DNA from 4 places in the Neptunomonas japonica JAMM 1380 genome. Region 4 is predicted to be linked to each of the others. Evidence: predicted binding sites of a transcription regulator. Region 4 holds the regulator's gene; each other region holds the start of a gene.
The links. Region 4 encodes sigma-54, which starts transcription at its own class of promoters, with help from an activator protein. Its sites were predicted from a motif close to TGGCACNNNNNTTGCTNT; they were not measured.
Positions count from the first base shown of each region.

Region 1 (7,772 bases), 1.6 Mb from region 4:
ACAAGTAGCGCTAACCTTATAAGCTAGAATTGTCTAATTGCGGGTTATTGCTGAGTAATTCCTAATCGCCCTGAAAACACCGACCAACAGAAGCAAAAAAGCCAAAACAGTAAGCCAGGTCTTCAACTGTGTAAAAGCACTGGAAGCATTAACAAATTGTTGAGGAATATTAGGGTAGGCGTAAATCATTTGCAGAATGCTTATATTTTCTAAGTAATCAAAAAGCCCACCTAAAAACGGAACAATTGCAAAGTAGAAGACTCTAGAGTTAGGCGCATAACCTTTGCTAAAAACCCACGTGAGAAGCAACGCACTCGATATTGCCAAAAGCCCCGGAAAAATAAAATCGACAGGCAATTGAAGGTATAGGTATACATCTCGCCCCTGTACACCTAGCTCATCCAGCAATGAAACGGCGTACTCATACGAATACCCAGTAAAGGATAGGTCAAATAATACTTTTCCTGGCACAAAGTGCTCGACGGCGGGGAGTGACAAAAACCACATAACTGAAAAGGTAGCCATGGTGACTACCCATAAAAGTAATACAAGCTTCCCTGAAGCACTTACCCTCAATAGGTTAAGTAACTTTTGCATATAACATCCTTATTTTAGATAGCAAAGCCAACCAAGCATCCATGATTAACTCTCAAACCAGAAAGCTAGTCTTAACTATGAAAAGATAGCCTGTTAGTGAAGCGTGTATCCGTCTTCTGCTATTAACTTTCGGGCCTTATCCAGATCAAGCGCCTCAATAGGCTCAGCAAGATAATAAGGAAGAGCGACAGGCTTATCACTCAACTTAATAAGGTTCCCCTCTTCAAGCCTCTCTATTACCGAATGGATGGTCTCTTCAAGGTTAGCAGGTACTGAAGAGTAACGACTGCTTACGTAATCTAGCAACTCCTGAATTGAATGTGCTCCATCCGCTAACGAAACCACAAGGCCAAGCCATTCATCTAACGGCGTAACATTATCTAGCTGGTTAATGTCGACCAAGCCAATTTCATTATTTTTTTGAGTATAAATAGCAGTACGGTAAAAGTAATGTGAATTATTCATAAGAAAAACCTGTTTTATCTTTATTAAACTTAGAAAACATTTTGTTGCCCTGTCGCTTTGCTGTCTGCTCGCCCCAATAACCTAAAACTCCAGTTCTCTACTTCATGGTTTTCAAGGCGTTGTATTACCTTATCCATCCAACTCGCTGATAGTTTGCGTTGCAGTTTCAATTTTAGCAATCCATCCCTGTTCAATGGGTCACCAAAGAAAACCTCACATACTTCACGTATTGTCATCGCGTTTGACTCTCGATCCACCAGCACTAACGGCTGCTTTACACTCACGACACCTGGCTGAATAACTCGATATAACCAACCACAAAGACTTAGTTCCTGCATATCAACAGAAAAGCGCTCAATATTCCAACGCTGATTCAGCTTAAAACAGGGTGAGCGAGGCTGGCTAACTTCAATAATAGCCTCTCCCCATTGATAACGATCTCCCAAGCAGACGGTATCTTCTGTCATCCCTGCACAACTGAGGTTTTCACCCATGCCTGGAGCCTGCCACTGGTTATTGGTACCGTATTTATTTTCCCAGAACACGTAGTGCTCCAACGGATACTGATGCAAAGCTCGCTCAGCACCACCATGGTGTTTGTGATCAGCGCACTGATCACCCTCCAGCCCTTCACTAGAGAGATAAAGGTTTATTTTAATGACTGATTTATCAATAGCAGTTTCAAGCCCGTAGCGCTGAGCTACTGTCCCGCAATACACTTTATCGAGATAGTTTTGATTCTTCATATTGCCCTTTCTCATCTAGGTAACTGATACTGTTCGCCTTAAAAAATACTGTATATCAAAAAATAAAATAGCCACCCAATTTTATACAAAAACATTGATCACGCTTCACAATGACACGCCGTTTTTTATAAAAAGTTAAGATCTCTTCATAACGACAAAGCCTCTATAAAAAACGACACTCACAAGACAGATTTCCTTTATAATAGCCGCCCTGTATTTTGGCTGTGGCTGTGTCCACAAAGGATAGACAATGAAATTCTCCTCTTTAGATCTAGCACCTGAGTTACAACGCGCTCTGGATGCTTGTGGTTACAGCCAAATGACGCCTATCCAAGAGCAAGCGATCATTCCTGCTCGTCGCGGTAAAGATGTACTGGCAAATGCGCAAACGGGTACCGGCAAAACAGCCGCGTTTACGGTACCTATTTTACAGCAGATGATTGATCGTCCAGCAACAACACAGCCTGGCCATGTGCGAACCTTGATCTTAGCCCCCACGCGCGAGCTTGCTGAGCAGCTGACGAGCACTATTAAAGGTTATGCACAGTTTCTGCCATTTACTGTCAAAGGGATCTATGGGGGTGTAAGTACTGTATCGCAAAAGGGTAAGCTAAAAGCTGGGGTTGATATTTTGGTAGCAACACCCGGCCGTCTACTTGAGCATGTAGTGCAATGCAATATCAGCCTGACGCAAGTTGAGTTTGTCGTTCTAGATGAAGCCGACCGCATGCTGGACATGGGTTTTATCAGCGATGTGTACAAGCTGATCCAGCAGACATCGAAACAGCATCAAACACTAATGTTCTCTGCCACGGCCACGTCTACGGTAAACGAGTTGGCTAAAAAACTAATGTCACGTCACGAGACAATCCGTGCGGCGAAGCAAAATGCAACAGCCGATACAATCGAGCATGTAGTCTACCCAGTTGAAGAGCGCCGCAAAGCAGACTTATTTGTTGAGTTGATCAAAAAGCATAACTGGTTTCAAGTATTGGTCTTTACCAGCACAAAAGCCCAAGCCGATGAGTTAGTAGTCGATTTTAAAATGGACAAAATCTCTTACGTTGTTTGCCATGGCGATAAAACACAAGGGTCACGCAAACGAGCTTTAGCCGATTTTAAAGCCGGCAAAGTTCAAGTCATGATCGCAACCGAAGTTGCCGCGCGCGGTTTGGACATTAAAGGTCTTGAGTATGTTGTAAACTACAACCTTCCCTACCTAGCTGAAGATTACGTACATCGCATTGGTCGTACTGGTCGCGCAGGCGCTAAGGGCCATGCCATTTCTTTTGTTAGTCGAGAAGAGGAGCGTGCACTAGACGACATTGAGCGTTTAATAGGTTCTCGTATTCAACGAATCTATCAAAAAGGCTATGAAGTAGGCAGCCGAGACAACATTCGAAAGCAGCTCTCACAAAAAGCGCATAAGCCACGCACCAACAAAGCCAGCCAAACTAAAATTATTCGTAATAAAGTGACGACAGCAAAAGTAACGGGCAAAGCGAAACAAAAGCAAAAGCAAAAGCAAAAGCAAAAGCAAAAGAAGTAGCGACTCAAAAAAGAGACAAAAACGTCAGATTTTCTTACAGTCTCTTTTTAGAGACGTTTTGTTATTTAATAAAATCATAAATATCAATAACTTATAAAACTGGCACTGGATTTGCTTTACATTTGAAAATCAATTTATCAACGTAAGGCGACAGAATGAAATACCTAGCAATTGCTTTTATCAGCTTATTCACTCTAAAAGCTCAAGCAGCACTAATTACAACATTTACTAATCAGGCATCTTTTTTGTCGGCTGCAGGCTCAACGTCGTCTTATAATTTTGATGCCAATTCAATTAGCGGGTTCTCAAACCAAGATTTCGGGGATTTTTCAGTCGTAGCTACTGGCTCTGGTATTAGACTTTCTGTTCTTAGTGGCGGCTCATCAAGCACCTTCTCTAGCAACCATTTAGACTTCTATACTGATTGCTGCAATATCCCAGATACTATGACTATTACCTTTGATAATGGTCTTTTAGCATTTGGTTTTGACTTTTCTAATGAAGACCCTACCTCTGATTACACTGTACTTACTGTTGATGGACAGTCGTTCAACGTAGGCACTTCAGGAACATCTGGTTTCTTTGGCCTAGTAACAGATACGGCTTTAAGCTCTTTTGTTTTCCAGGACGACCCTAGCAACGGCGGTGCAAATACATCTACTAAATTTGATAACTTTCTATTTGCATCTAACAGCAACGATGTACCAGAACCAGCTACTTTGCTTTTATTCGGCTTAGGTTTAGTTGGCCTGCGCTTCTCAAACATCAAACGTAAAGCTGTTTAATCATCACCTAACAGTAACTTCCAAATGCCCTAGCTTGCACTAGGGCATTTTTATATCTACTAAGCACCTCCCTCTTCTTACGTAAAAATCGTGTCTCATATTTTCTAATCTGATAAAATCCCCGCCTAAACCTATTCTATGAAATCTATACAATCCATCCTAAACAGGACAGCGTAACTCATGAGTCTTGCCGATAAAGTGCTAGCAGTTAATAACGATCTGCCGATTCGTACCGATAGCCCCGTCCACAGCGGTAAAGTACGCTCGGTTTACTGGCTAACCGAAGCTGATAGCCGACGCCTTATCGAAGAAAAAGGCTACGATGTTGCCGCCGATGCTCCGCTAGCCATTATGGTTATCAGTGACCGTATTTCTGCTTTTGACTGCATCTGGCATGGCGAAGGCGGTATGCATGGGGTACCTGGAAAAGGCGCTGCACTTAACGCCATATCTAACCACTGGTTTAAGCTATTCCATGATAACGGTTTAGCCGATAGCCATATTTTAGATATCCCACATCCATTTGTGTGGATCGTACAAAAAGCCAAGCCGGTAATGATTGAAGCTATTTGTCGTCAATACATTACCGGCTCTATGTGGCGCTCTTACTCTAAAGGCGAACGTGAGTTCTGTGGCATTCAGTTACCCGACGGTTTGAAAAAAGACCAAAAACTTCCCGAAATTCTGATCACGCCCTCAACGAAAGGTATTCTCAAAGGGATTCCAGGCGTACCAGAAGCAGATGATGTAAACATCACCCGCCAAAATTTAGAAGATAACTTTGCTGCTTTTAACCTGCGTAGCCAAGATGACATAAAGCAATACGAGAAACTATTGAAAGAAGGTTTTGGCGTTATTAGTGATGCCTTAGCAGCCTTGGGACAAATATTTGTCGATACTAAATTTGAATTTGGCTATGTCACTGATGCCGCTGGCAACGAGAAGCTAATTTATATGGATGAAGTCGGCACACCCGACTCTTCACGTATTTGGGATGAAGCGTCTTATAACAATGGTCACATTGTTGAAAACTCCAAAGAAGGCTTCCGCCAATGGTTATTAAACCACTTTCCTGATCCAGACATTCTACTTAACAAAGAGCGCATGCCTGAGCGAGAAGCACTAGCACGCGATAATTCATTACCTGAGGCGGTGATGATGGACATTTCTGCAACCTATATAGGTATTGCAGAGAAAGTAACTGGCAAAAAATTGATACTTTCTGACACCCCTAAAGCAGATATTATTGATATTTTGCGTAATCAATACGATCTTATAGATTAGACATATATTTCTAATCCAAAATTGAGACGACCGATGCCGCACAACATTCTACCTTTTATCATCGCCTTGCTACTTACAAGCCCAATAGCAAACGCGGAAATATATAAATGGAAAGATGAAAACGGCAAGCTTCACTACTCCAGCACGCCACGCGTGCTGGCTCCTCATATTGAAGAAGTAAAGCTACAAAAGCTACCAGTAGATCGTGCCAATGCTAATAGGCAAGAGCGCTTACTCAATCAGAAAAAACGAGATATACGTCGCGTAGAACAAGATAAACAAAACGAAATACGAAAAGAAAAACATATACAGGCTGAGCAAAAAGCCATGCTCAAGCAAGAAGCGCGCGATAAAGATATGTGTGAAAAATACAAGCAACGTTACACAAAATACAAAAACAATGGTGTTAAAGGTATTAACTTGGCTACCGGCAAAAAGCAAAAGTTAAAAGGCGCTGCTGCACGCAACGCCATTCAAGATGCGAAAGAAAATGTAGAACTCTTCTGCAAATAGATAGTTATTCGCCCGTTAGTATCCAGCAGCTAGCTTACTGATTCCACGGACTAGATATGCGTTTAAAGTGCTCTGAACCGCACGTCTCACACGGCTGAATCAGGCTAGTTTGCCTAAGTTGCAGCTGCTTCTTACATTTCTGGCATTGAAACGTACCTACAGCAGCAATCTCCCCTGCCATATACTCATCATTCTCATTGGCTAGCTGCTCTCTTAACCTTTCCTGCTCAACCCTAGTCTGGTCAGCAAGAGCAACTAGCTTTTTCACTAGCGTGCTTTCAAGAATATTCAAGTCAAAATGTAACCAGGCAGCAATTCCCTCACCTGTTTCATGCGCATAATAACCCAACTGTTTGAGGTCTCGCTTTACATAAGCACTGAGCAGGTCCATCTCATCTCGTGTCATCTCTTCAGCAGTTAGCTCCAATTCTACCGCTTCTTCTATTTTTTCTTGTAGGTAATCCCACGAACGATGTTCGGCGCTTTCTAACGTGTCGGCTAAACGATCCAAAACACGATTATATAAACTTGACACGTCCTGTTTATTTTCTGGCATTTTTTTTGATTTATTATCCATTTTCAACTCCGGCCTGACATAATTTTACGACCTATACTGCTGTTGATAGCAGGGCTTATATTGTATGCTATGCAGCATACTATAAACTTTCCAGTAGACTCTTTAACCGGCATCAATATAAGCCGGTTTATTGCTTGAGATTCCGACACGATACCATTATGAACGATCAATACGAACCGCAAGAGATTGAAACCCAGACTCAACAGTACTGGGAAGATAACAATAGTTTCCTATGCACAGAAGATACTAGCAAAGAGAAGTTTTACTGCCTTTCTATGTTCCCTTACCCCAGCGGTCGCCTTCATATGGGCCACGTTCGTAATTACACTATCGGTGATGTAATCTCCCGTTACCAGCGAATGCAGGGAAAAAACGTACTACAACCTATGGGATGGGATGCATTTGGTCTACCGGCTGAAAACGCCGCTATGAACAATAATGTACCTCCTGCTAAGTGGACATACGAAAACGTAAGCTACATGCGCGACCAGCTAAAGCTAATGGGCTTTGGATACGATTGGAATCGCGAGCTCGCTACTTGTCATCCCGAATACTACCGTTGGGAGCAGTGGTTCTTCACTCGCCTGATGGAAAAAGGTCTTGTTTACAAAAAAGAAGCTGAAGTGAACTGGGACCCAGTTGACATGACAGTACTCGCTAACGAACAAGTCATCGACGGCCGTGGATGGCGCTCTGGCGCACTTGTTGAGCGAAAAAAAATCCCTCAGTGGTTCCTTAAAATCACTGACTACGCAGACCAACTTGTTGACGACTTAGACAAACTAACAGATTGGCCTGAACAGGTTATTACGCAACAACGAAACTGGATTGGACGCTCTCAAGGTGTTGAGCTCAAATTCCACGTGGAAGATGGTTCAGACTTAGAAGTTTTTACTACTCGTCCAGATACACTGATGGGGGTGACTTACGTTGCAGTTGCCGCTCAGCATCCTTTAGCACTTAAAGCTGCCGAGTCCAACCCAGAGCTTGCCCAGTTCATTGATGAATGCAAAAACATCAAAATGGCTGAAGCTGACATGGCCACCATGGAAAAACGCGGTATGGCGCTTGGTATTAAAGCAACACACCCGCTTACCGGCGAGCAAGTGCCGGTATGGACAGCAAACTTTGTCTTGATGGATTATGGCTCTGGTGCCGTTATGGCAGTGCCTGCTCACGACCAACGAGACTGGGAATTTGCTAAGAAATATGGATTACAGATAAAACAGGTTATCGACTCAACAAATAGCGATGTA
Region 1 is NZ_AP014546.1:578,583-586,354, reverse strand. It holds gene NEJAP_RS02675 (hypothetical protein) at 34-597, opposite strand; gene NEJAP_RS02670 (hypothetical protein) at 691-1,062, opposite strand; gene NEJAP_RS02665 (MOSC domain-containing protein) at 1,092-1,808, opposite strand; gene NEJAP_RS02660 (DEAD/DEAH box helicase) at 2,059-3,357, shown strand; gene NEJAP_RS02655 (PEP-CTERM sorting domain-containing protein) at 3,513-4,142, shown strand; gene NEJAP_RS02650 (phosphoribosylaminoimidazolesuccinocarboxamide synthase) at 4,323-5,426, shown strand; gene NEJAP_RS02645 (DUF4124 domain-containing protein) at 5,460-5,939, shown strand; gene NEJAP_RS02640 (zinc ribbon-containing protein) at 5,974-6,516, opposite strand; gene leuS (leucine--tRNA ligase) at 6,675-7,772, shown strand, end outside.
Region 1: the regulator sigma-54 is predicted to act here: its motif matches at 3,458-3,475, upstream of NEJAP_RS02655 (PEP-CTERM sorting domain-containing protein).

Region 2 (7,772 bases), 1.5 Mb from region 4:
AACGCCACCGGATAACCCCGTTGAATAAAGCTATCTATCTGGATTTTTTCAACGCGCTCATCCACCTTCGGATGAGGGCTTCCTTTTTGGCTAAGCCCAGATAAATCTCCCTTAACATCGGCAAGAAACACCGGCACGCCCAGATCAGAAAAGCCTTCGGCAAGGCACTGCAAGGTCACAGTTTTACCTGTACCCGTTGCACCCGCAATCAAGCCATGGCGATTAGCATAACGAGGGTTCAAAAATACCTTACCGCTCTCACAGCCACCGATCAGAATACCCGTTTCCATTACCTTGCTACCCTCTGCCTTTTGTTGATACCCGCTATCATATTACCAATAGTGGCATAACAACATAGGCCAAGTTTATAACAGCTTAATTTTACTACGATACTTCACCGCCGTAGCTTATCCAGCTGTATCCAACATACCCTGATCAATCACAAAACGGATGATTTCAGGTAAGCCCACACCTGTTTTTAAATTTGAAAACACATAAGGTGAATTTGGGCGCATACGTTGTGTATCACTCTCCATTACACCCAAGTCGGCCCCTACGTAAGGCGCCAAATCAATCTTATTAATGATTAACAGATCTGAACGGGTAATACCGGGGCCACCTTTACGCGGAATTTTTTCACCTTCTGCCACATCAATAACATAAATAGTCAGATCAGCGAGTTCAGGGCTGAAAGTAGCACTTAAGTTATCCCCACCGCTCTCCACAAACACCACATCCAACGTTTTATGGCGCTTTGCTAACTCTTCTACCGCTGCCAAATTCATGGAGGCATCTTCGCGAATAGCCGTATGTGGGCAGCCTCCGGTTTCAACACCAATAATACGATCAGGTTCCAACGCACCTGACTGGGTAAGAATTTTCGCATCTTCCTGCGTGTAAATATCGTTAGTCACTACAGCGATGTTGTATTGATCTCGCATCGCTTTACACAAGACTTCAAGTAAAGCTGTTTTACCCGACCCAACCGGGCCACCCACACCTATACGTAGGGGGGCTTTGTAGTCATCACTCATTATCAACTCCAGAACTATAAAGACTCCCGTTATCAGGAGCGGAACAATCGTGAATACTGTGTTTCGTGGCGGCTACTCGCGATGGCCTGAGCCGGTGTAGAACTACCTATCTGCTGATCTTCAATTTCTACAGCTCTGACAAGTAATTCCGGCACTTGCTCACTGAGCTTTAGTAGCAATTTCTGGCCTGAAGTTTGCCCCAAAGGAATCAACTTAACCCCTGCCATCACTGCATTTTCCAGCCAACTCCACAGATAACCTTCCAGCGCATCCTCCGATGCAATATTGAAATGCTGCGCGGCGAGCGCAAATCCCGCCACCTGTGTAGATCTAATAGCTTCATCAAACTCTACACCACTGGCAACGCCCAGATTAGGTAACAGCACCGCCAAGGCCTGCCCACGTTGACGCTCCTCTTTACGTAGCTCTGAGGTTTCTCGGCTTGCCAGCAGAAAACGGCACCAATGATTCACCTGATCCGCATCTTGCTGCACAAAGGCTTTTCGTAAGCGCAACAAAACAGGCAATTCCAACGTAGCTATACTGTGATGCAGCATGCCAGACACCCAGGATTCCAGCTCAGCTTCAGACGTTACCCAACGTGCATCAACCGCCCACTCTAAACCTTGAGAGTAAGTAAAAGCGCCCACAGGTAAGGAAGGGCTTATAAGTTGATACAAACGTAAATTAGCTAGCATGGCAGTGTTATCACTTTGCTTATCGCTTATCTTGTCGAATACGACGGTACAATCCCGGCCCATAAACAACACCGGAAACAACCAATGCCAAACCTGCGACAAACATAAGTACGTGATCCGGAGCTGCAAGCTGGTGAGCTAACAAGGCCTGCACACTTGTATTTGTGGTTTCATCGTGCGCCTGAACTAACGAACTAAATGCGCTTACGCCTGCAAGAGCGGCTAGAGCCACTGCTTTAGATGTTACTACCTTCATCTTTTACTCCTTTATCTTTTCAGTGTTCATGCACATGGTGGTGTCCACCATGGCTGCTGTTGTGGTATGCCCCGGCTTCTGGCTCAAATGGAGCCTGTTCAACCACTACCGTACCGCCTAAACCTCGCACCATATCGTCAAGCACATGGTCGTGCTGATAACGCACAAAGCCTGCGGCTACCTGCAGTGACACATGCCTATTACCTAGGTGATAAGCAACGCGAGTCAACAGCAAAGGATCATCACAATGCACTGTGGAGACATGCTCATCTGCTGCACACACCATCACCACGACACCCTCTTCACTCTCTACCTGATCGCCATCACGCAGTATCAAGCCGCGTGGCAAAAACAGACCCGCTTCACGCCCATCATCCAGCCTCACTTTTAAGCGGCTTTTGATACGTTTATCAATTGGTAGGCTTAATGTGGTTTGGTGGGGCTTAACACACTTTAACAACGTCGTTAGCTGTAACATTGGCACCCCTAAAACAGAAAGTAACGCTGCGCCATCGGCAGCTCGGTTGCAGGTTCACAGGTCAGTAGAACGTCATCCGCTTTTACTTCGTAAGTTTGGGAGTCAACACTGATATCCGGCTGATAGCTGTTATGAACCATGTCGGCTTTTTGTAACGTGCGACAGCCTTTTACTGTCCCAATTAAACTGCGTAGCCCCAACGCTTCTGGCACTTTTTCTTTAATCGCCGCTTGTGATAAAAACAACATTGAAGTCGCATGGCAGGCACCACCCATCGAGCCAAACATGGGGCGATAGTGCACAGGCTGCGGTGTAGGTATCGAGGCATTCGGGTCGCCCATCGGCGCGGCAGCAATTAAACCGCCCTTAAGAATAGCGCTGGGTTTAACGCCGAAAAAGGCAGGTTTCCACAACACTAAATCGGCCAACTTGCCAACCTCGACCGAACCCACCTCATGCGAGACCCCATGTGTGAGTGCAGGGTTAATGGTGTACTTAGCGATATAGCGTTTAATACGCCCATTATCGTGCTCAGCAGGGTCACCTTTAAGGCTTCCCCGTTGAGCTTTCATTTTATGGGCGGTTTGCCAAGTACGAGTGATAACCTCGCCGACACGCCCCATCGCCTGAGAGTCAGAGGCGATCATTGAAAATGCGCCCAAGTCATGCAGGATGTCCTCTGCGGCGATCGTTTCACGGCGAATACGGGACTCCGCAAACGCAACATCTTCGGCAATACTGGGATCAAGATGATGGCAAACCATCAACATATCCAGATGTTCATCCACCGTATTAACCGTATAAGGGCGTGTTGGGTTCGTAGACGATGGCAACACGTTAGAAAAGCCCGCAGCCTTAATAATATCAGGGGCATGTCCCCCACCCGCACCTTCAGTGTGATAGGTATGAATCACACGGCCATCCATCGCCGCCAATGTATCTTCTAAAAAACCAGACTCGTTTAATGTGTCGGTATGGATAGCTACCTGTACATCCATCTCATCAGCAACCGTCAAGCAGCAATCAATCGATGCAGGGGTTGTTCCCCAGTCCTCATGCAGCTTAAGCCCCATAGCACCGGCGGCTATTTGCTCACGTAATGCTTCTGGCTGGCTGCTATTTCCTTTTCCAAGGAAGCCAATATTCATTGGCAAGTTATCCACAGCCTGCAGCATCCGATGAATATTCCACGGCCCCGGCGTGCATGTTGTCGCATTGGTGCCCGTTGCAGGGCCTGTACCGCCACCCAGCATAGTGGTCACGCCTGACATCAATGCATCGTCAACCTGCTGCGGGCAGATGAAATGAATGTGTGAATCAACACCACCCGCCGTAACTATCGAACCTTCACCCGCAAGCACCTCCGTGCCCGGACCAATCACAATATCAACATTGGGTTGCACATCAGGATTACCGGCTTTACCTATCGCAGTGATGCGCCCAGCCTTAATACCGATATCGGCTTTAATAATGCCCCAATGATCAACAATCACGGCATTAGTAATCACCAGATCAACCGTCTCGGCGCTACAGCGCTGGCTCTGCCCTTGGCCATCACGGATCACTTTACCGCCACCAAACTTTACCTCGTCACCGTAGGTAGTTAGGTCCTTCTCTACCTGCAACCACAACTCGGTATCGGCCAAGCGAACTCGATCTCCGGTTGTTGGGCCAAACATCTCAGCATAAGCACGCCGCGAAATAGTCGCCATCAGTTATTCCTCGCTGCTATCTGTTTATAGTGAGGCATCACAGTGGCCCCATCACTTTGCCCTGAAAACCATAGACAATACGTGAGCCAGCATAGGCCACCAACTCAACCGTCCGTGTTTGCCCCGGCTCAAAACGTACCGCCGTACCCGCCGGAATATTCAGACGAAAACCACGTGTTTGTTCGCGCTCAAAACTCAATGCATTGTTAGCCTCATAAAAATGATAATGAGAGCCAATTTGAATGGGGCGATCACCGGTATTAGCCACCCGTACCCTACAAACCTCACGACCTGCATTTATTTCAATATCACCCGCTGGGGTTACTAGCTCACCTGGAATCATACAAACCTCCCGCACGCTTACACTCAAACAATAGGGTCATGGACTGTCACCAATTTGGTGCCATCTGGAAATGTGGCTTCTACTTGCACCTCTGGGATCAACTCAGCGATACCTTCCATCACATCATCCAACGATAATAAGGTGCGCCCATAATCCATCAGCTCAGCCACGCTACGTCCATCACGTGCCCCCTCAAGAATCGCCGCACTAATAAACGCCACCGATTCAGGGTAATTAAGCTTAAGGCCACGTGCTTTGCGCCGTTCAGCCAACAAGCCTGCGGTAAATAACAGCAACTTATCTTTTTCACGCGGTACTAACTCCATGCTCGACAATACCTCCGACATCGAAACCAAAAGGGTGTCACAGGTAAATAGCAAGTTACGTACCAGCACAGTAAACATGCGTTTGCTGCGTTTTAGGGCAGGAGAAACTGAGGATAAAGCACCAAAAAAGCGCATAACGACACCACTAGATGCGACTAATCAGTGCATAAAAGCATATTCATGATGTCGAAAAGAGGTCAGTCAAAAGAAAGGCCTAAGTAGCCCATATCCTTGGAGAGCAGGCAGGGATTTCCAGCCATTGTTCACGTAGCGTTTTCCATACGGGAATCAGTACATTTTGGATATCTTCAGTATTGTTGCCGAGCATTCGCACTACCAGCAGGCCATCTACACAGGTAGCCCCTACAGCGAGTTGTGGACCAAAGCTGTCGAGAACATCACACACCACTTCAAGATAATCACTATCTATAGTGCCTGCTATCAGCGTGGCACTCATGGCATGACCACGTAAACCTGTAGTGCTTTTTATCAGAGCATCCGCATGCGTGGTGAGGTTATCTATCAGGCTAATTTCACCGTCAATATAAACGCGTGTTTTGGCATCAATACTTCCGTGGTTGAAGGTTTCATTGTTGGCAGGTCGTCCCAAGCATTGAAACTCCCAGCCGATAAAGCGGCTTCCCTGCTCAAGATAAATATCGCTATGTATCTGTGCATGCGCCCCAGGAAAACAGATATTCTCTTGCGGTAACCATTCTAGCGTGCTGTCTTTTTCAACACTCAGCGTCTGAAACTGGTAGGCCATTTTCTCGTCTGAGCGATAGAATTTTGTGGCACCGGGCGTGGTAATAACCGCATGGGCACCTTGCTGCGTATGTACTCGGATATCTAGTTGATCCCCTCCAACAACACCACCGGGAGGGTGCAGCAGATAGGTATGGCAGGGAGCCCCCTCAGGATAGAGAGGACGCTGTACCGCAAGTGGGCCACGCTGCATGCGGTCTACTAACCGCGCTTTACCGTGACGCAGCTGATATCCCAAATGCAGCCTCGCTTTCCAACCCATAGCCGATTCGGGTACATTGAGACTACTCGCTGGCGCATTCATACGGTGAGGTACTGCGCTACGAGTTTATCATCCAGCGCTTCCATTTCGCCTTCCGCCACATGGCGGCCGCGATCAAGAATACAGAAACGATCGCCTACTTTGCGTGCAAAAGGTAATTTTTGCTCCACCAACAATACTGTTAGCCCCATTTCACGGTTGAGCTTACGAATTATATCGCCTATTTCGGTCACCACATTGGGCTGAATACCCTCGGTAGGCTCATCCAATATCAGAAGTTTTGGGTTAACCACCAGTGCCCTGCCGATAGCCAGCTGCTGCTGTTGTCCACCAGATAGATCTCCACCACGGCGGTGCATCATCTCAGCCAATACCGGAAACAACTCGAAGATATATTCAGGGATTTTGCGATCATTGCGTGCACGTACTGGCAAACCCACTTGCAGATTTTCTTCAACACTAAGCAGAGGAAAAATCTGCCGCCCTTGCGGTACATAACCAATCCCAACACGAGGGCGCTGCTCAACTGAAGCCTTTAGTAGATCAGCCCCATCCAACATCATGCTGCCACTTTTTACAGCCTGATGTCCCATAATGCATTGCAGCAAGGTGGTTTTACCTACGCCATTGCGGCCCATTAATACGGTGCACTGCCCTTCTGGTATATGCAGATCAACATCCCAGAGCGTGTGGCTTTGGCCGTAATACTGATTCAAACCCTCTATTTTCAGCATCAATCACTCTCCCAGATAGACTTCGACCACTTTAGGGTCTTGCTGTACTTTGTTCATGCTTCCTTCTGACAGAACGCTACCCTGATGCAACACAGTAACGGTACGATCTTTACCTGCTAGATTGCGTACAAAATCCATATCGTGTTCAACCACCACAACAGAATGGCGTCCAGCCAGCGAACTTAACAATTCAGCGGTGCGATCCATCTCCTGATGCGTCATGCCAGCCACCGGCTCATCCACCAATAACAAACGGGGTTTTTGCATCAGTAGCATGCCAATCTCTAGCCACTGCTTTTGTCCATGCGATAGCTTACCTGCCAACATCTTGGTATTTGCCTGCAAGCCTATCAATTCAATGGTTTCCAACAGCATAGAACTCTGTTCGCTATTAATACGCGCATTCAAAATCGACCAGACATTGCGATCATCAGCCATCGCCAGCTCTAAGTTCTCCCACACAGTGAGTTCTTCAAAGATAGTGGGCTTTTGAAATTTTCGGCCAATACCCGCTTGCGCAATGGCTGGCTCATCCATCTCTAGTAAATTGATGGTTTGCCCGAACCAAGCAGAGCCGCTATCAGGTTGCGTTTTACCGGTAATGATATCCATCATCGTCGTTTTACCCGCACCATTAGGGCCGATAATGCAGCGCAGCTCTCCATCATTGATATAAAGATTAAGATTATTGATCGCCTTGAAACCATCAAAGCTCACCGTAATATCTTCAAGATAAAGCAGCACATTGTGCGACACATCGAGCTTAGGTGCCTGTTTAGGCACCAGAAACGGATATACATGGTTACGATCTACCGCTTGCTCAAAGGCAGAAATAATACTCATGCCGACACCTCCTTATGCTGCTTCAACCCTGCCACAAACCCAGTAACCCCCTTAGGAAGTAACAGTGTTACCAAGACAAATATGCCCCCTAGGGCGAACAACCACACATCCGGTAGTTCAGCCGTAAAGTATGTTTTTGCATAATTAATAAGCAATGCACCAATAACTGCACCGTACAAGGTAGCCCGGCCACCCACAGCAACCCACACAACAATCTCAATCGAGTTAATCGGTGAAAATTCATTGGGGTTGATAATGCCGACTTGCGGCACATACAGTGCGCCAGCCACACCCGCCAACATGGCAGAGATAACAAAGATC
Region 2 is NZ_AP014546.1:475,041-482,812, reverse strand. It holds gene NEJAP_RS02165 (helicase HerA-like domain-containing protein) at 1-290, opposite strand, end outside; gene ureG (urease accessory protein UreG) at 408-1,034, opposite strand; gene NEJAP_RS02155 (urease accessory protein UreF) at 1,067-1,795, opposite strand; gene NEJAP_RS02150 (hypothetical protein) at 1,752-1,988, opposite strand; gene ureE (urease accessory protein UreE) at 2,008-2,466, opposite strand; gene ureC (urease subunit alpha) at 2,475-4,178, opposite strand; gene NEJAP_RS02135 (urease subunit beta) at 4,216-4,521, opposite strand; gene ureA (urease subunit gamma) at 4,545-4,847, opposite strand; gene NEJAP_RS02125 (urease accessory protein UreD) at 5,062-5,916, opposite strand; gene urtE (urea ABC transporter ATP-binding subunit UrtE) at 5,913-6,608, opposite strand; gene urtD (urea ABC transporter ATP-binding protein UrtD) at 6,612-7,451, opposite strand; gene urtC (urea ABC transporter permease subunit UrtC) at 7,448-7,772, opposite strand, start outside.
Region 2: the regulator sigma-54 is predicted to act here: its motif matches at 4,895-4,912, upstream of ureA (urease subunit gamma).

Region 3 (7,772 bases), 1.7 Mb from region 4:
TACATTGAACTGCTCCATTTGGCCGCTATCGGCAAGGCTTTGAAGGAATTGGTGTCCTACCATTCCGTTACCAACAACAACGAGGTTTTGCTTGTTCATAGGGTGGCTCCTGTCAGCGCACTATGTGGCTGATTTTCTTGATCTGATATAAAGGGGGCTGATATTGACGTATCTGCCGATACACAAGACGGCGTATCGCTTGTCTGTTCAAGGTTTGAACAAAACGCTTGTCCAAACAGTAAGGTGGGTAATAGCGGTTTTACATTTACCTGCTGCTCTAATAGCTTGAAGTACCAGTTACCGTCTTGTACATCGCCGAATAACACGATGCCAACAATACGCTGGTTTCTGATAATGAGTTTTCGATAAACACGGCGTGATTTATCTTGAAGGACGACAACACGATCTTGTGGTAATCCATCAACTTCGCCAGCGGAGAATAGATCGATACCGGATATTTTGAGCTTGGTGGGTGTGGCGGTGGTGCTGTAATCAGACTGTAGACCAAAGATTAAACGATTTGCCAGAATGCGTGCTTGATCCCATATAGGAGCAACTAAGCCGAATGTTTCACCGCGATGCTCAATACACTCTCCTAATGCGCTAACCTGCTTATCGGATGTGATCAATTGATCGTTTACAACGATGCCGCGTGCAACCTCTAAAGAGGCTGCTTTTGCCAAAAGAGTATTGGGCGTAATGCCTATGGCAACAATGGCTAAGTCTGCCTCTAGCGTTTTGCCATTTTTTAATGTGATATTGCTAAGTGCTGCACTGTTAGCAGAAGTGCTGCCATGAAAAGTTTCAACTTCGGTGTTTAGTAAAGTGTCTATACCGCGCTCTTGTAATGATAAGCGTAGCATCTCTGCAGAACGGGCATCTAACTGTCGATTAAGTAAGTGCCCAGCGCGATGAATAACTGTCGTTTTAATGCCTTTTACGGCTAATCCGTAAGCAGCCTCAAGGCCTAATAAGCCGCCACCAATCACAACGGCATGCTGGGAAAATTGTGCGGTTTCTATAATGGCATCAACATCTTCAAGTGTTCTGAAATCAAAAATGTTATCGAGGTGCTGGCCACTGGCAGGAATACGTGCCGGACGAGAGCCTGTAGCAAAAACCAGTTGATCGTACGTGATTTCAGTACCCGCACTGCTCAGCAGGTGCTGTTTATTTCGATCGATTGAAATAATACGCTCGCCTGAATAAAGGGTGACGTTGTGCTCTGCGTACCACTCGTATGAGTTAAGTACGATCTCATCTTTTGATACCTCACCTGCTAATAGTGGCGATAGCATAATGCGGTTGTAATTGGGGTGGCGCTCTTCACCAAATACAGAGATTTTGAAACGGCCCGGCTGGCGGCGGATGATTTCATCAAGAAGTCTGCCTCCTGCCATACCGCTACCGATAATCACCAAATGTGGTTGTGTCATCGCTAATCTCCAGAATAAAAAAAGGCGCTCAACTCAATACATCAATGTGATGATTGAGAAGAACGCCATTGTTCAGAGCTCAAAGCTCAAAGTTAAATTGTGGTTACAGCTTTTTATATTTTCTTAGATATAAGCGAATAGTGTGCCAATCTAATTATTTGCAATAAAATCATAGAGTTAATGTTTTTTATGCGTGCGCCGGCAATAGTGTTTTATGTGCGGTGCACCAAAAGAATATTGACTCAATGTAATAAGATCGCTTTTGGTGCGTGGCAGGCTTGGCGTAGCGCTAGATTGGCTACTAGTGAATTCTAGTTGAGAGAGAGTTGTAGTAGATTGATTATGAAAAGCAGTGCAGCAATACTTTGCCAAAAGCGTATAGGGTGCTTTTCGAGCAGGGGCTGTTTTAATATCCGGGCCTCTAGGTGGCGGTTCGGTACGGTGAGGTCCTGCATAAATTCTGAAAAGGCGTTATAACGGTGCACTGGGTTAGGCTGTAGTGCTTTTTTTAAACAGGCTTCAATCCATATAGGCGTTTGCTTGCGATGGTGAGTACTGGGAATGTAGTCAAGATCACAGTAGTTGGCCAATACCGCTTGTTTTGGGTCTGCTTCTTTGTAGGGCAAAGCTCCTGTCAGCATCTCATATACAATCACAGCTAATGAGTAGAGATCAGATTTAAAACTGGCAGAGTCACCGACTAAAAACTCGGGCGCAATGTAATTAACGCTACCTTGAGGAACCGATTTATCCAAGGGAGAGTTGATCTCTTCTGAGCCTGCAATAAGAACGGTACCAAAATCTAAAATCTTTATTTGGCCATCATTGTTGATCATGATGTTTTCGGGCTTAAGGTCTTGATGAATCATATCTTTGCGCTGAAAAGCACGCAAACCGCTGACGATCTGTCGTGTCCATTGGCGTACTTGATCAATAGAGGGTGAGGGGTTGTCGTGCATCCATTGGCGTAAATTGACGCCTTCAATATGCTCGCCTAAGTAATACATAAAGCGTTTAGGGCGAGCAGGGCGGTATGTTTTCATTACATGAGGATGATCGAGTGTGAGCCCAACCCATTCTTCACGAATAAAGCCATCTAGATAAACGAGATCTTCTGAAAAGTTTTCAGAGGGGGCCTTTAAAATAAATAGCTCAGATGAGTCTATATCTTTTACTAAGTACATATGGCTGCGCGTGCCACTAAAGATAACGCTTACTACTTCGTAGCCATCAATCTTGTTTCCCTGTTTAAGTACCGGCGGAATAGGTAGTTGTGTCAGGCGTTTGTGCGATTCATCTAACGTTTCTAATGGTAATTGAGCAATCTCTACAATCAGTGCAGTGAGGTTATCATCACTGCCATTCTCGTAGGCTTCATCGACAATCTGTTGTGCAATCTCTTCGACGCTTCGTGATGGGCTACTTAATAGCTGTTTGATTCTGGCTAGAGGTAAGTGGCCATGCACACCATCGGTCGTCAGTAATAAGCGGTCATGTTGGTTTAATACACGTTTAAAGAAATCGACCTCTAGGTGTGAATCAGCGCCTAAGGCGCGAGATAAGTATTCATCGTTTTTAGTGGTTAATACATGATCTGAAGTGAGCTGCTCTAGCTCGCCATCACAAAGGTGGTAGATGCGCGAGTCACCTACATGAAAGCAAAAAACGGTGGATGATTTAACCACAACAGCAGAAAAGGTAGTGAGCATGCTTTCACGGTGCCCTATTCTGCTTTGGTTTTCATGGTAGAGCCAACGGTTTAGGCCGGTGAGTACACGTGAGGCCGAATGCCCAACACTCCAGCTAGGAGGCGTGCTTAAGTAATCCTCAATAAAGCCAGTAACGGCTGTTTGGCTAGCGATATGTGAGTCTTCGCAACTGCTAACACCGTCCGCAATGGCAGCAGCAGCACCTTTATATTGGCGCTCGCTACCAGAAGGGTGGGATGCCGCAAATGCATCTTGATTCAGCGCTTTTTTTCCTTTGGTAGAGTATCCACCAAAACGAACTTCTAGATGCTTGCTCATTATACGGCTCCCGTTTTAAATAGTTTCTTAAATCAACGAATTTAAATGTGCATGGCTTAAATTAGTTCACTTGGATGAGCGCAACGCTGCCATCCTCATTTACTTCAGCCATATGCCCTTTAGGTTCTTTAAGAAACAGCAAGGTCACAAAGCCTAATACGGCTGTTGCGGCAATCACAGAGAAGAAAGTTGAGTAATCAACCATCGATAATACGGTGAGATAAAATACCGCGCCAACGTTTCCGTAAGCACCGGTCATGCCCGCAATTTGGCCTGTTAAACGGCGTTTGATTAAGGGTACGACGGCAAATACTGCACCTTCGCCGGCCTGCACAAAGAACGAGCACGCCATGGCTGCAATAACGGCTAGTGCTAAAGGCCAGCTGCTATCGATAGTCGACATTACCGCATAGCCACCTGCTAAACCTGCTGTGAGAATTAACAGGGTTTTTTTGCGGCCAAAGCGGTCGCTTATCCAACCGCCACCAGGGCGAGACATCAGGTTCATAAATGCATAAGCAGAAGCGAGCAGTCCGGCATAAACCATATCTAGTTCAAAAACATCAGAGAAGAACAACGGCAACATCGATACCACGGCAAGTTCTGAGCCAAATGTAGCAAAGTAAAGCACGTTTAATACCGCCACTTGCTTAAAAGCATAGCGCTGTACTTCGGGTACCGGTGTATGGAAAATCTCTTTATTAACGTCATAAGCACTATAGCAATCGTAAATGAAGATAGCGGCCAATATCACGTAGATGCTCAGCGCTGCTGTATCTGAAAGAATCGACACACCCGCAGGAGAGAGCTTCCATGTTAATAGTGAAAGCGCGGCATATAATGGGATTTTCATAATAAGCAAAAACACAAAGTCAGCTTTACTCGTGACTTCTAAACCACCAATACGTTTTGGTTTGAAGTAGGTAGAGCCTTTAGGCGTGTCAGTAACATTTTTATACCAGATAAAACTGAATATCAGGCTAAACAAACCAGAGAGGCCTACGGCATAGCGCCAGCCATCATCACCACCAAAGATAAGGGCCAGTGTCGGTAGGCTCATTGCTGCAGCGGCAGAACCAAAGTTCCCCCAACCACCGTAAACACCTTCAGCTGTGCCTAGCTCATTCGCTGGGAACCACTCACTCACCATGCGAATACCAACAACAAAGCCTGCACCAATAAACCCTAAGAAAAAGCGGGAAATCGCGGCTTCAGCAAAGTTTGTGGACAATGCAAATGCAAAGCAAGGTATGCTGGCCAGAAACAGCAAGGCCGCATAGGTAATACGCGGGCCATATTTGTCGGTCAGCATGCCGATGATAATGCGCGCTGGAATAGTGAGCGCAACATTGAGAATCAGCAAGGTTTTGATCTCAGACTTAGTCAGCCCGAGGGATTCAGCAATCATGCCGAGTAGGGGGGCGTGGTTAAACCACACAAAGAAGGTGATAAAAAAGGCGATCCAGCTGAAATGCAGGATCTTCATCTTTCCGCCGAAAGATAGCAGGTTAAACGATTTTTCCTGAGTCATAGTCATTTTCCGCCTGTTAAAAAAAGAAAAGGCGCCAACAAACCGAAAGGGTGAGATCCCGGTTGTTGGCGCCCTTGCCTGAAAAAAAACATTGTTTTTAAATGGTCTAATAAATGTGTATTTGCTTCTTTTGAGTACAGTGCAGCGAGCGTGCCAACTTAATAAAAGAGTAGTTTTTATAGGGGCTAGCGCAAGATTATGAGAAAAAGAGGGCGTTTAATTAGATAAAAAAACGCCCTCTTTGGTGCGCCGCACAAATGTGGTGCTGTATGTTTAAGAGTGGCCGCTACTAATGCTATTACTGTGTTTTCCCAATACAGCAATAATGTTTTTAGCAACATCACTGAGTGATTTTTGTTGATCCATCGCCATTTTTTGTAAGGCTTTAAATGCTTGGCTCTCTGCGCAATGGTTATGCTTCATGATAAGCCCTTTAGCTTTTTCGGTCAGTTTGCGCTCAGCTAATTCAGCGCGTGCTTGATCAAGCTTATTTTCTGTATGCCGAAGGGCATGGCGCATTGTTTGTAATGCTTCAAAGCGAGCCACAGCCACATTAACGATGTTTTCGACCCTATGTGGCGCAAGCCCGTCAATGACGCAGGCGCTCACACCCGTGTTAATGGCTTGTTCGGTCATTTGTTGGTTATCGTGTTCGGCAAAGATAACGATAGGGCGTAAGCAGTGCTCGGCCATCAATGCAATACTTTCTAGGCCTGCTTTATTGAGGGAAACAAGGCTGATTATGACAAGGTTGGGTTGTAATTGGTTGGCCTTATCGGCCAAATGTTGAGTGGATGTCAACTCCCCGACAATGTCGTACTCCTGTTCACGTAAAGGAATAAGTAGAGTGTGCTCTAGCTCTCCCTTACGCGTAATATTTTCATTAATGACAAGCACGGTTAGTCTGCTTTTCAAATGAATCACCTGCTTTAGTAATGAATATTTATTAAATATTTAGCAAGTTACGGGCCAGTCTTTGTTTTAAATGTCAGGAACTCTCATGGAGTTGGCATGGCAAGGGGTGGCAGGCAACTGTATAATGCCCGCTTTATTTTCGTATTCTTTTGGCAACCACGTTAGCTTTGGCAGGAACATAATGACCGTACGTACTCGCGTTGCGCCTTCTCCAACAGGCGATCCGCATGTAGGCACCGCCTATATTGCACTTTTTAATCTGGCGTTTGCTCGCCAGCACGGTGGGCAGTTTATCTTACGTATAGAAGACACCGACCAAACGCGCAGTACGGGCGAATCGGAACAGAAGATCTTAGACTCACTTCGCTGGTTAGGTCTTGAGTGGGATGAAGGCCCAGATGTAGGTGGCCCACATGGCCCTTACCGCCAGAGTGAGCGTAAAGGTATGTATGCCCAGTATGCACACGACCTCGTAGAAAAAGGCCATGCATTTCATTGCTACCGTACCTCAGAAGAGTTGGACGAGCTACGTACGGCTCGCCGTGCTGCGGGTGGACACACTGCATTAAAACAAAGTGACTTAGCCTTACCTGCTGATGAAGTAGAAAAGCGCAGAGCTGCGGGTGCACCGTTCGTTATTCGTATGGTTGTGCCTGAAGGCGAGGGTGTTTGTGTAGTAGATGACTTGCTGCGTGGCACGATCGAATTGGAATGGGGAATGGTCGATGCACAGATCCTGCTAAAATCTGATGGCATGCCGACTTACCATTTAGCGAACGTTGTTGATGATCATCTTATGGAGATCACTCACGTGATCCGCGGTGAAGAGTGGATTAACTCGGCACCTAAGCACAAATTGCTGTATCAGTACTTTGGCTGGGAAATGCCGGTTCTGTGCCATATGCCATTACTGCGTAACCCAGATAAGTCCAAACTGTCTAAGCGTAAAAACCCAACCAGTATTTTGTATTACCAGCGTATGGGTTATATGGCTGAAGCACTACTTAACTACTTGGGCCGTATGGGTTGGTCGATGCCGGATGAAAGCGAAAAATTCAGCCGTGAAGAGATGTTCTCTAACTTCGACATTACGCGTGTCTCTTTAGGTGGGCCGGTTTTTGATCAAGAAAAACTCAGCTGGCTTAACGGTGTATGGCTACGTGAAGACCTAAACCCTGAGCAGTTTGCAGCTAAGTATCAGGAGTGGGCACTAAATCCACAGTACTTGATGCAGATTTTGCCGCTTATCCAACAGCGCGTAGAAAAGTTCTCTGATGTAGCACCGCTAGCGGGCTTCTTCCTATCGGGCATGTTACCGATTAAAGAATCTGACTTTGAACACAAAAGCGTGACATTGGACGATGCTAAACGCATTTTGCAATTTAGTGTTTGGTTCTTGGATACCGAAAGCAACTGGGATAAAGACCACCTGTTCGCACAGCTAAAGCAGCTAGCAGAGCAGATGGGTTACAAGCTACGTGACTTCTTGTTCCCGTTGTTTATCGCTATTGCGGGTACTAACCAAACGGTTTCTGTTATGGACTCTATGTCGATTCTTGGCCCTGATATGAGCCGTGCGCGTTTGCGCCATGCGGTTAACCTATTGGGTGGCCCATCGAAGAAAGAAGCAAAACGTTGGGAAAAAGAGTTTAGAGAAGTTGTTGCAGGCATCGAGTAGCTAGCTATAGATAAATCAAAGGCCTGCCATTGCAGGCCTTTTTTATGTCTGTTTGGTTAAACCTTACACAAGAGCCGTTGATGTGCTTGGCTGTGGTTTTATTACAATAAATCTTAGGTGTGTATGGCTAGTTACTAGTAAATAAAAAGATGAGAACAGATGTTGTTATAGCGATAAATAAGGTT
Region 3 is NZ_AP014546.1:1,366,397-1,374,168, forward strand. It holds gene nirB (nitrite reductase large subunit NirB) at 1-99, opposite strand, end outside; gene NEJAP_RS06200 (NAD(P)/FAD-dependent oxidoreductase) at 96-1,436, opposite strand; gene NEJAP_RS06205 (bifunctional protein-serine/threonine kinase/phosphatase) at 1,748-3,463, opposite strand; gene NEJAP_RS06210 (NarK family nitrate/nitrite MFS transporter) at 3,525-4,994, opposite strand; gene NEJAP_RS06215 (ANTAR domain-containing response regulator) at 5,268-5,909, opposite strand; gene gltX (glutamate--tRNA ligase) at 6,091-7,587, shown strand; gene NEJAP_RS06225 (hypothetical protein) at 7,715-7,772, opposite strand, start outside.
Region 3: the regulator sigma-54 is predicted to act here: its motif matches at 5,949-5,966, upstream of NEJAP_RS06215 (ANTAR domain-containing response regulator).

Region 4 (7,772 bases):
TATTTACAGACGGTGACTTACGACGCACACTTGATCAAGAATTAAATCTCAAAACAACAGCCATTGAAGAAGTGATGACACATCAGTGCACCACTATTTCTGGTGACTTGCTCGCCGCCGAAGCGTTAAAAATCATGCAGGACAAAAAAATCAACGCATTAATCATATGCGATGACAAGAATCGCCCAACCGGCGCATTAAATATGCACGACATGCTTAAAGCAGGGGTTATTTAATGCAAAAAAATGAAGAGCCCTACACTAAAAGCATCAATTGAAATTCAGGAAGCGACTGCCCACTCTACTTCAATGACGGCTTGCGTGGCTCGTGAATTTTGCAAAACAACTCTTGAGGCTAAAAGCCAATTAGAGTGTGCTTATGAGAGGTTCTTGTAAGCATGTTACTGACGCGCAGCAAAACCAGGATATTTTTGGCAATATTGCTGCTGTTCCCTCTCTTTCTTTATTGGATTATTAGCTCCGATTCGAATATAGAAGACGCCTCTGAAGCGGAAATAATCAGTGGCGTTGATTACTTTATGAAATCCGCTTCAAGTAAAGAATTCAATAAAGATGGAGAGCTTCTACGTACGCTTAAGGCAAACGAGCTTAACCACTTCCCAAGAGCAAAACGCACTACACTCAAACAACCCCACATTACTTTAATGGCTGAGAATAGCCCTCGCTTAACTAGCGAAAGCCTTTCAGGCATTGCTTATGATAATATCGATCGCTTCGACCTTGTTGAACAAGTTATCGTCACGCATAATCCAACAAGCCCGATACCAAGTGTGTTAAGAACATCAAGCCTGAGTCTCTACCAAGCTCAAGGAACGGCAAAGACTAACGCGCCCGTGGAGATCACCCAGCAATCCAATATCACAACAGCTACGGGCATGATTATTAACTATAAAATGAATACATCGGAACTACTTTCTGATGTAAAAGGCACTTTCCATGCTAAATAACAGATCATTAATACAGCTCTTTCTGCTTATAAGTGCATTGTTCAGCTCATTTTGCTTTGCGCTCCCGACTGATCGAAAGCAGCCTATTCATATAAGTGCAGACAGTGCTCGCATTGACGACAACACAGGTACAACAACATACAAAGGCAATGTCCTGATGACCCAAGGCAGCATGGAGATTCGAGCAGCCAAGGTCGACCTATATCGAAAAAAGGATGATATTAACCTAATCATCGCCACGGGAAGCCCTGCCAACTTTCGCCAAAGGCCCTCAAAAGATCAGCCGATTACTAACGCATTTGGCGAAAAATTAGAATATAAAATTGCTGAACAAACCGTCACTATAACGGGCCAAGCACGCGTAGAACAAGATAGAGACACATTTAGCGGCGAGCGTATCGTTTACCAAATGAAAAAAGCCATCGTCAACGCATATAGTGGATCTGGGTCCTCGGGACAACGCGTTAAAATGATTATTCAGCCTAAGGCCAATTAGTACAGATGAACACTCTTCTTCAGGCTTTACATCTAGCAAAATCATACAAAAAGAGACAGGTAGTTCGCGATGTCTCCCTGGAAGTTAACAGCGGTGAAATCGTTGGACTTCTAGGTCCAAACGGTGCGGGAAAAACCACCTGTTTTTATATGATTGTGGGGTTAGTTAATACCGACAAAGGCGCTATACGTATCAATAGCGATGACGTCACACAACTACCGATGCATGAACGCGCCCGAAAAGGAATAGGCTACCTCCCACAGGAAGCATCCATTTTCCGCAAACTTAGCGTACAAGATAACCTGCTCGGCATACTAGAGATGCGAAAAGAACTCTCGACAGCGCAGCGTAACGAGAAGCTAGAAAGCCTCCTAAGCGAATTCCACATCACACACTTACGCGACAGCTTAGGCATGAGCCTATCTGGCGGCGAACGCCGGCGTGTAGAAATAGCCCGAGCGTTGGCCTCCGAACCTACCTTTATTCTATTAGACGAACCATTTGCCGGCGTTGATCCCATCTCTGTAAATGACATAAAACACACTATAAAACACCTACAATCCAAAGGTATTGGTATTTTAATTACTGACCATAATGTGAGAGAAACACTCGATATTTGTGAAAAAGCCTATATTGTTAGTGAAGGCGTTATTCTTGCTCAAGGAACACCAGAAGAGATACTTTCAAATGAACAAGTAAAAGCAGCCTACTTAGGACATACATTTACACTTTGAACATCACATTGTAAATTTCACATTCTAAGTTATATGAACTGCCCTATTGGAGTAACCTTGTAGTTATATGAAGCAATCATTGCAACTCAAAATGGGTCAGCACCTGACAATGACCCCTCAACTACAACAAGCTATTCGTTTGTTGCAGCTGTCGACACTCGACCTCCAACATGAAATACAGGAGGCACTGGACAGTAACCCGATGCTCGAAACGAGTGATGATTTCGATGAAACGCATCAACCCGAAGTACAGCAAGAAATAACCACTCCAAGTGAAGATAACAACCTCGCCCAATCCAGCACATCAAGCAACGAGAGCATAGAGAACTCAGCTGAAGATCAGTGGAGCGACAACATTCCCTCTGAACTCAGCACAGACTCCTCTTGGGAAGACACGTATCAAACAGGAACAAGCAGTAGCCAGCGAGATGATGATTCTTTTTTTGAATCTAACGACACGGCAGAAGAAACACTGCAAGACCACCTTAACTGGCAGTTAAATTTAACGCCAATGAGCCCGGCAGACCGCTTAATTGCTGAAGCAATTATTGACGGCATCGATAACGAAGGGTATTTGCGCTCCTCTACAGAAGAAATTCTTGAACACTTTAAAGAGAGCGAACCTACATTATTTGCCGAGTCTGAACTCGATGAAGTAGACGCAGTATTACACAGGATTCAACAGTTTGACCCTCCAGGCGTTGCCTCTCGTGATTTGGGTGAGTGCTTAAGCATTCAGTTGCGCCAATTACCACCAGACACGCCGCTGCTTCAACAAGCGCTTACATTATGCAAACAATACATACACTTGTTAGGAACACGGGATTATAAGCAGCTACTACGAAAACTGCGATTAAAAGAGCCTCAACTACAAGCTATTATTCTCTTAATACAATCACTAAACCCCTATCCCGGTTCTCATATTTCTAGCTCAAAAGCTGAATACGTTACCCCCGATGTATATGTAGAGAAATTCCAAGGGGTTTGGACGGTACGACTAAATCAAGACGCATCTCCCAACCTAAAAATTAACACGAGTTATGCCGACCTCATTCGTCGAGCTGACAGCAGCGCTGATAACACCTATCTTAAAAACCACTTACAAGAAGCTCGCTGGTTTATAAAAAGCCTACAAAGCCGTAATGAGACTCTACTAAAAGTATCTAGTCAGATTATTGAGCGCCAATCAGCGTTCTTGGAGCATGGTGATGAAGCCATGAAGCCAATGGTGTTACATGACATTGCAGAAGCAGTAGAAATGCATGAATCGACTATTTCTCGTGTTACCACACAAAAATATATGCACACTCCGCGCGGAATTTTTGAGTTAAAATATTTTTTTTCTAGTCATGTAAGCACCAATGACGGTGGCGCTGCGTCCTCTACAGCTATTCGCGCCGTCATTAAAAAAATGATTTCTGCTGAAAATACTGCAAAGCCGTTGAGTGATAACAAAATTGCCCAACTGTTAGACCAAGAAGGAATTAAAGTTGCAAGAAGGACTGTTGCAAAATACCGAGAAGCAATGGGCATTGCTCCTTCTAATGAAAGGAAGTGTCTGGTTTAATATTAAGTTATAACGACATGCGTCGTTTTAAAAGGAGATACCTATGCAAATCAATATTACAGGTCATCATGTAGAGCTTACTGAACCGCTTTCTGAGTATGTACATACTAAATTTGAGAAGCTTGAACGACATTTCGATAACATTACTAATGTACAAGTTACACTAAGCATAGACAAACAACGTCAAAAAGCTGAAGCGGATATGCACATCGCCGGCGGTGAAATTTTTGCCACAAGCGAACAAGATGATATGTATGCTGCTATTGATGGATTGATCGATAAACTAGATCGTCAGGTCATCAAACATAAAGAAAAACTAAAAGCCATAAGTAACTTTTAAAACTGAAATCACATGCCCATTCTGTCACTATTATCACCAGAGCGAGTTCTTCAAAATATTGAAGGAGGAAGCAAAAAACGTATCATTGAGCTTGTCAGTAAAATCATTGCTGAATCAAACAGTGATCTCTCAGCAGAAGCAGTATTTAGCGGCCTCATCGGCAGAGAACGCTTGGGCAGTACGGGCATAGGTGAAGGTGTGGCCATTCCACACTGTCGCCTTGCCAACGTCCAAACGGCCACTGGCGCACTTATATACTTATCCAAGCCCATTGATTTTGATGCGATCGATAATCGTCCTGTCGATTTATTATTTTTTCTATTAGTTCCCGAAGAAGCATGTGACGACCACTTAAGCACGCTCGGAAAGCTGGCCGAAGTATTCAGTCAGGAGGAGTTCCGGGACACATTAAGAAATACACATTCAAATGAGCAACTTTTAGACGTTGCTACTCAACTGTTTCGCATTTAGAGATGGATCTATGAAATTAGTGATCATTAGTGGGCGATCAGGCTCAGGAAAAAGTACAGCTCTACAAGCCCTCGAAGATGTTGGCTTCTATTGTATTGATAACCTTCCGGCCAAATTACTGCCAAACTTAATTGATCATATGTTAGAGGATGACGCACAGCTCAACCGTATTGCCGTGTGCATAGATGCTCGCAACCTATCAAGCAATCTCGAGAAATTGCCGAGCATCTGGCGAGATTTTAAAAAGCACCCTAAAATCACAGTTGAACTACTTTATGTTGATGCCTCTCACGACACACTATTAAAAAGATACAGCTCAACAAGACGACGCCACCCGATGGCAGAGTTAGTCAGTAACCTTCCTGACTCTATTGACTATGAACGCACATTATTAGAACCGATTGCTGATCTTGCTGATCTGCGAATAGACACAACACTACTATCTATTTACGAACTACGTGACATCATAAAACTCAGAATTTCTGAACGTAAAGAGCAGTCACTTTCTTTACAGTTTGAATCATTTGGTTTTAAACATGGCGTCCCTATGGATGTCGATATTGTTTTTGATATGCGTATTTTACCCAACCCATATTGGGTAGCTGAACTTAGAAAACACACAGGGCTCGACCAGCCGGTAATCGATTTTCTTAGCCAAGAAAGTGACGTAAACGCAATGATAAAGGATCTTCAAGAATACTTAGATAAATGGCTACCGCACTTCATGCAAAACAATCGTAGCTATGTCACCGTAGGGATCGGCTGCACCGGCGGCCAACATCGCTCAGTTTATGTCACTGAACAACTAGCTAGCCACTTTAAATCTTATATGGATAGTGTGAACATCAGGCATCGAGAGCTGCGCTGAGCGCTCGACACCATTACACAGAGGAAATAAAGCGCTATGCTTGAACTAAAAATCACCATCATTAACAAGCTCGGTTTACATGCGCGTGCTGCCGCCAAGCTCATTAATACGACTTCTAGGTTTTCTTCTGACGTACGTTTAGTTAAAGAAGGCCGCGAGGTTGATGGCAAGAGCATTATGTCAGTCATGATGCTGGCTGCTAGTAAGGGAACAGAACTCACTGTCATTGCCACGGGTAGCGACCAAGATGATGCGATTTCTGCCATTGAAGCTCTCATTAACAATCGCTTTGATGAAGATGAATAACCTCTGATTCACGCATAGCAACTACTGAATACAACTCATCTATCCGCTATACTACAGCAACATAAAATATTGTACCGTGCGTTTTCGCAGTTAAGGGTATTATGACTACTAATGACGAAACTACAGCACTGGACAAACTCAACCGGGCCCTGGACAGTGGCGCCTTTCAACAGGTGCGTTTTACTCTAAACAATTCGCTTCGCCCTGCCGAAGTCGCACACCTACTAGAGCAGTCCCCGCCGAAAGAGCGCGAAATTTTATGGAATCTAATTCATACCGATAACGAAGGAAAAGTACTCCAGTATCTTGCTGATGATATTCAAGCAGACATTCTCAGCAAAATGGATACCGACCGCGTTTTGGCTATTACAGAGTCACTAGATACCGATGATGTAGCAGACGTTTTACAGCAACTACCGGAGCGAGTAACGCGAGAGCTGCTGAAGATCATGGATCAGCAGAATCGTGAACGCTTAGAAGTTGTTTTGGCCTACCCGGAAGATACCGCCGGCGGGTTAATGAATACAGACACGGTGACGATTCGCCCAGACATTACTGTTGAAACGGTATTGCGTTATATTCGCCGCCATAATGAAATACCTGAAATGACAGACAGCTTATTTGTCGTCAGCCGCAGAAAAGAATCCTACATAGGGATTCTGCCACTCACTAAGCTTCTCGTATCGGATCCCAATATTACTGTTCGTGAAATAATGAACACTGATATTAAGCCGATTCCAGCAGAGATGCCTGATGATGAAGTTGCTTCGCTCTTTGCTAAACATGATTTAGTATCCGCACCTGTTGTAAACAAAAAAGGTAAACTCCTCGGCCGAATCACTATCGATGATGTTGTCGATGTTATTCGTGAAGACGCAGACCACTCCATGATGAGCATGGCAGGTCTTGACGATGATGAAGATACCTTTGCACCATTGATGAAAACAACCCGACGAAGAGCTGTATGGTTAGGCATCAACTTGATTACGGCACTGACCGCATCTGCTGTTATCGGCATTTTTCAAAACACGATTGATAAAGTAGTCGCTCTCGCCGTCCTTATGCCGATAGTCGCCTCTATGGGTGGTATTGCAGGAAGCCAAACATTAACGCTTATGATTCGTGGACAAGCTCTAGGGCATGTTGAGCGCTCAAATGCTGGCTGGTTACTCAATCGTGAACTGTTAGTCGGCGGCTTAAACGGTGTACTTTGGGCACTGGTTGTATCGGCGGTATCGATTTACTGGTTCGAAGACACTACCATCGGCTTAGTCATTGGTTTAGCGATCATCATCAACTTAATTGCTGGAGCACTGGCAGGGACTGTACTCCCACTGGCTCTAAAATCTTGGGGCATTGACCCCGCCTTAGCTGGAAGTGTACTCCTCACCACCATTACTGATGTGGTGGGTTTTTTTGCATTTCTAGGATTGGCAACCTACTTCTACGGATAAAAAATGAACGAAGATAATTTCGATGATATAGATAATGATGATGAAGACTTTATTAGTCGCTCTCAGATCAAGCGCGAAGCAGAAGCTCTACAGAAGTTAGGCGAGCGCTTAGTAGACCTAAAACCAGGGCAACTTGATAAACTTCCTATTGATGAAACGCTTCGCCATGCAATCGATGAAGCTAAAAAGTTACCACACCGCAGCGCCTTACGCCGACAAATGCAATACATCGGCAAGCTAATGCGCTACGAAGATGGTGAGGCAATAGCAAACGCGATCGAACGCTTTGACGTTACAAAAGAAGCTCACAACAAAGTTTTTCATAAACTTGAAAAATGGCGTGACCGCTTAATTGAAAACAACAAAGATAATTCAATGCTAGACGTCATTATCTCTGAATACCCTCACACGGATATCCAGCACTTACGACAACTGGTAAGAAACGCTCAAAAAGAAGTATCGCAAAACAAACCACCGGCCGCTGCACGTAAACTATTTAAATACTTACGAGAGCTAGAAGAAAACCCATAGTCATTGTTAACGTATTAGGCTGTTAACACCTAACAGCC
Region 4 is NZ_AP014546.1:3,062,188-3,069,959, forward strand. It holds gene NEJAP_RS14325 (KpsF/GutQ family sugar-phosphate isomerase) at 1-236, shown strand, start outside; gene lptC (LPS export ABC transporter periplasmic protein LptC) at 431-967, shown strand; gene lptA (lipopolysaccharide transport periplasmic protein LptA) at 957-1,463, shown strand; gene lptB (LPS export ABC transporter ATP-binding protein) at 1,469-2,197, shown strand; gene NEJAP_RS14345 (RNA polymerase factor sigma-54) at 2,265-3,764, shown strand; gene hpf (ribosome hibernation promoting factor) at 3,808-4,104, shown strand; gene ptsN (PTS IIA-like nitrogen regulatory protein PtsN) at 4,117-4,575, shown strand; gene rapZ (RNase adapter RapZ) at 4,586-5,443, shown strand; gene NEJAP_RS14365 (HPr family phosphocarrier protein) at 5,480-5,749, shown strand; gene mgtE (magnesium transporter) at 5,851-7,203, shown strand; gene yjgA (ribosome biogenesis factor YjgA) at 7,207-7,734, shown strand.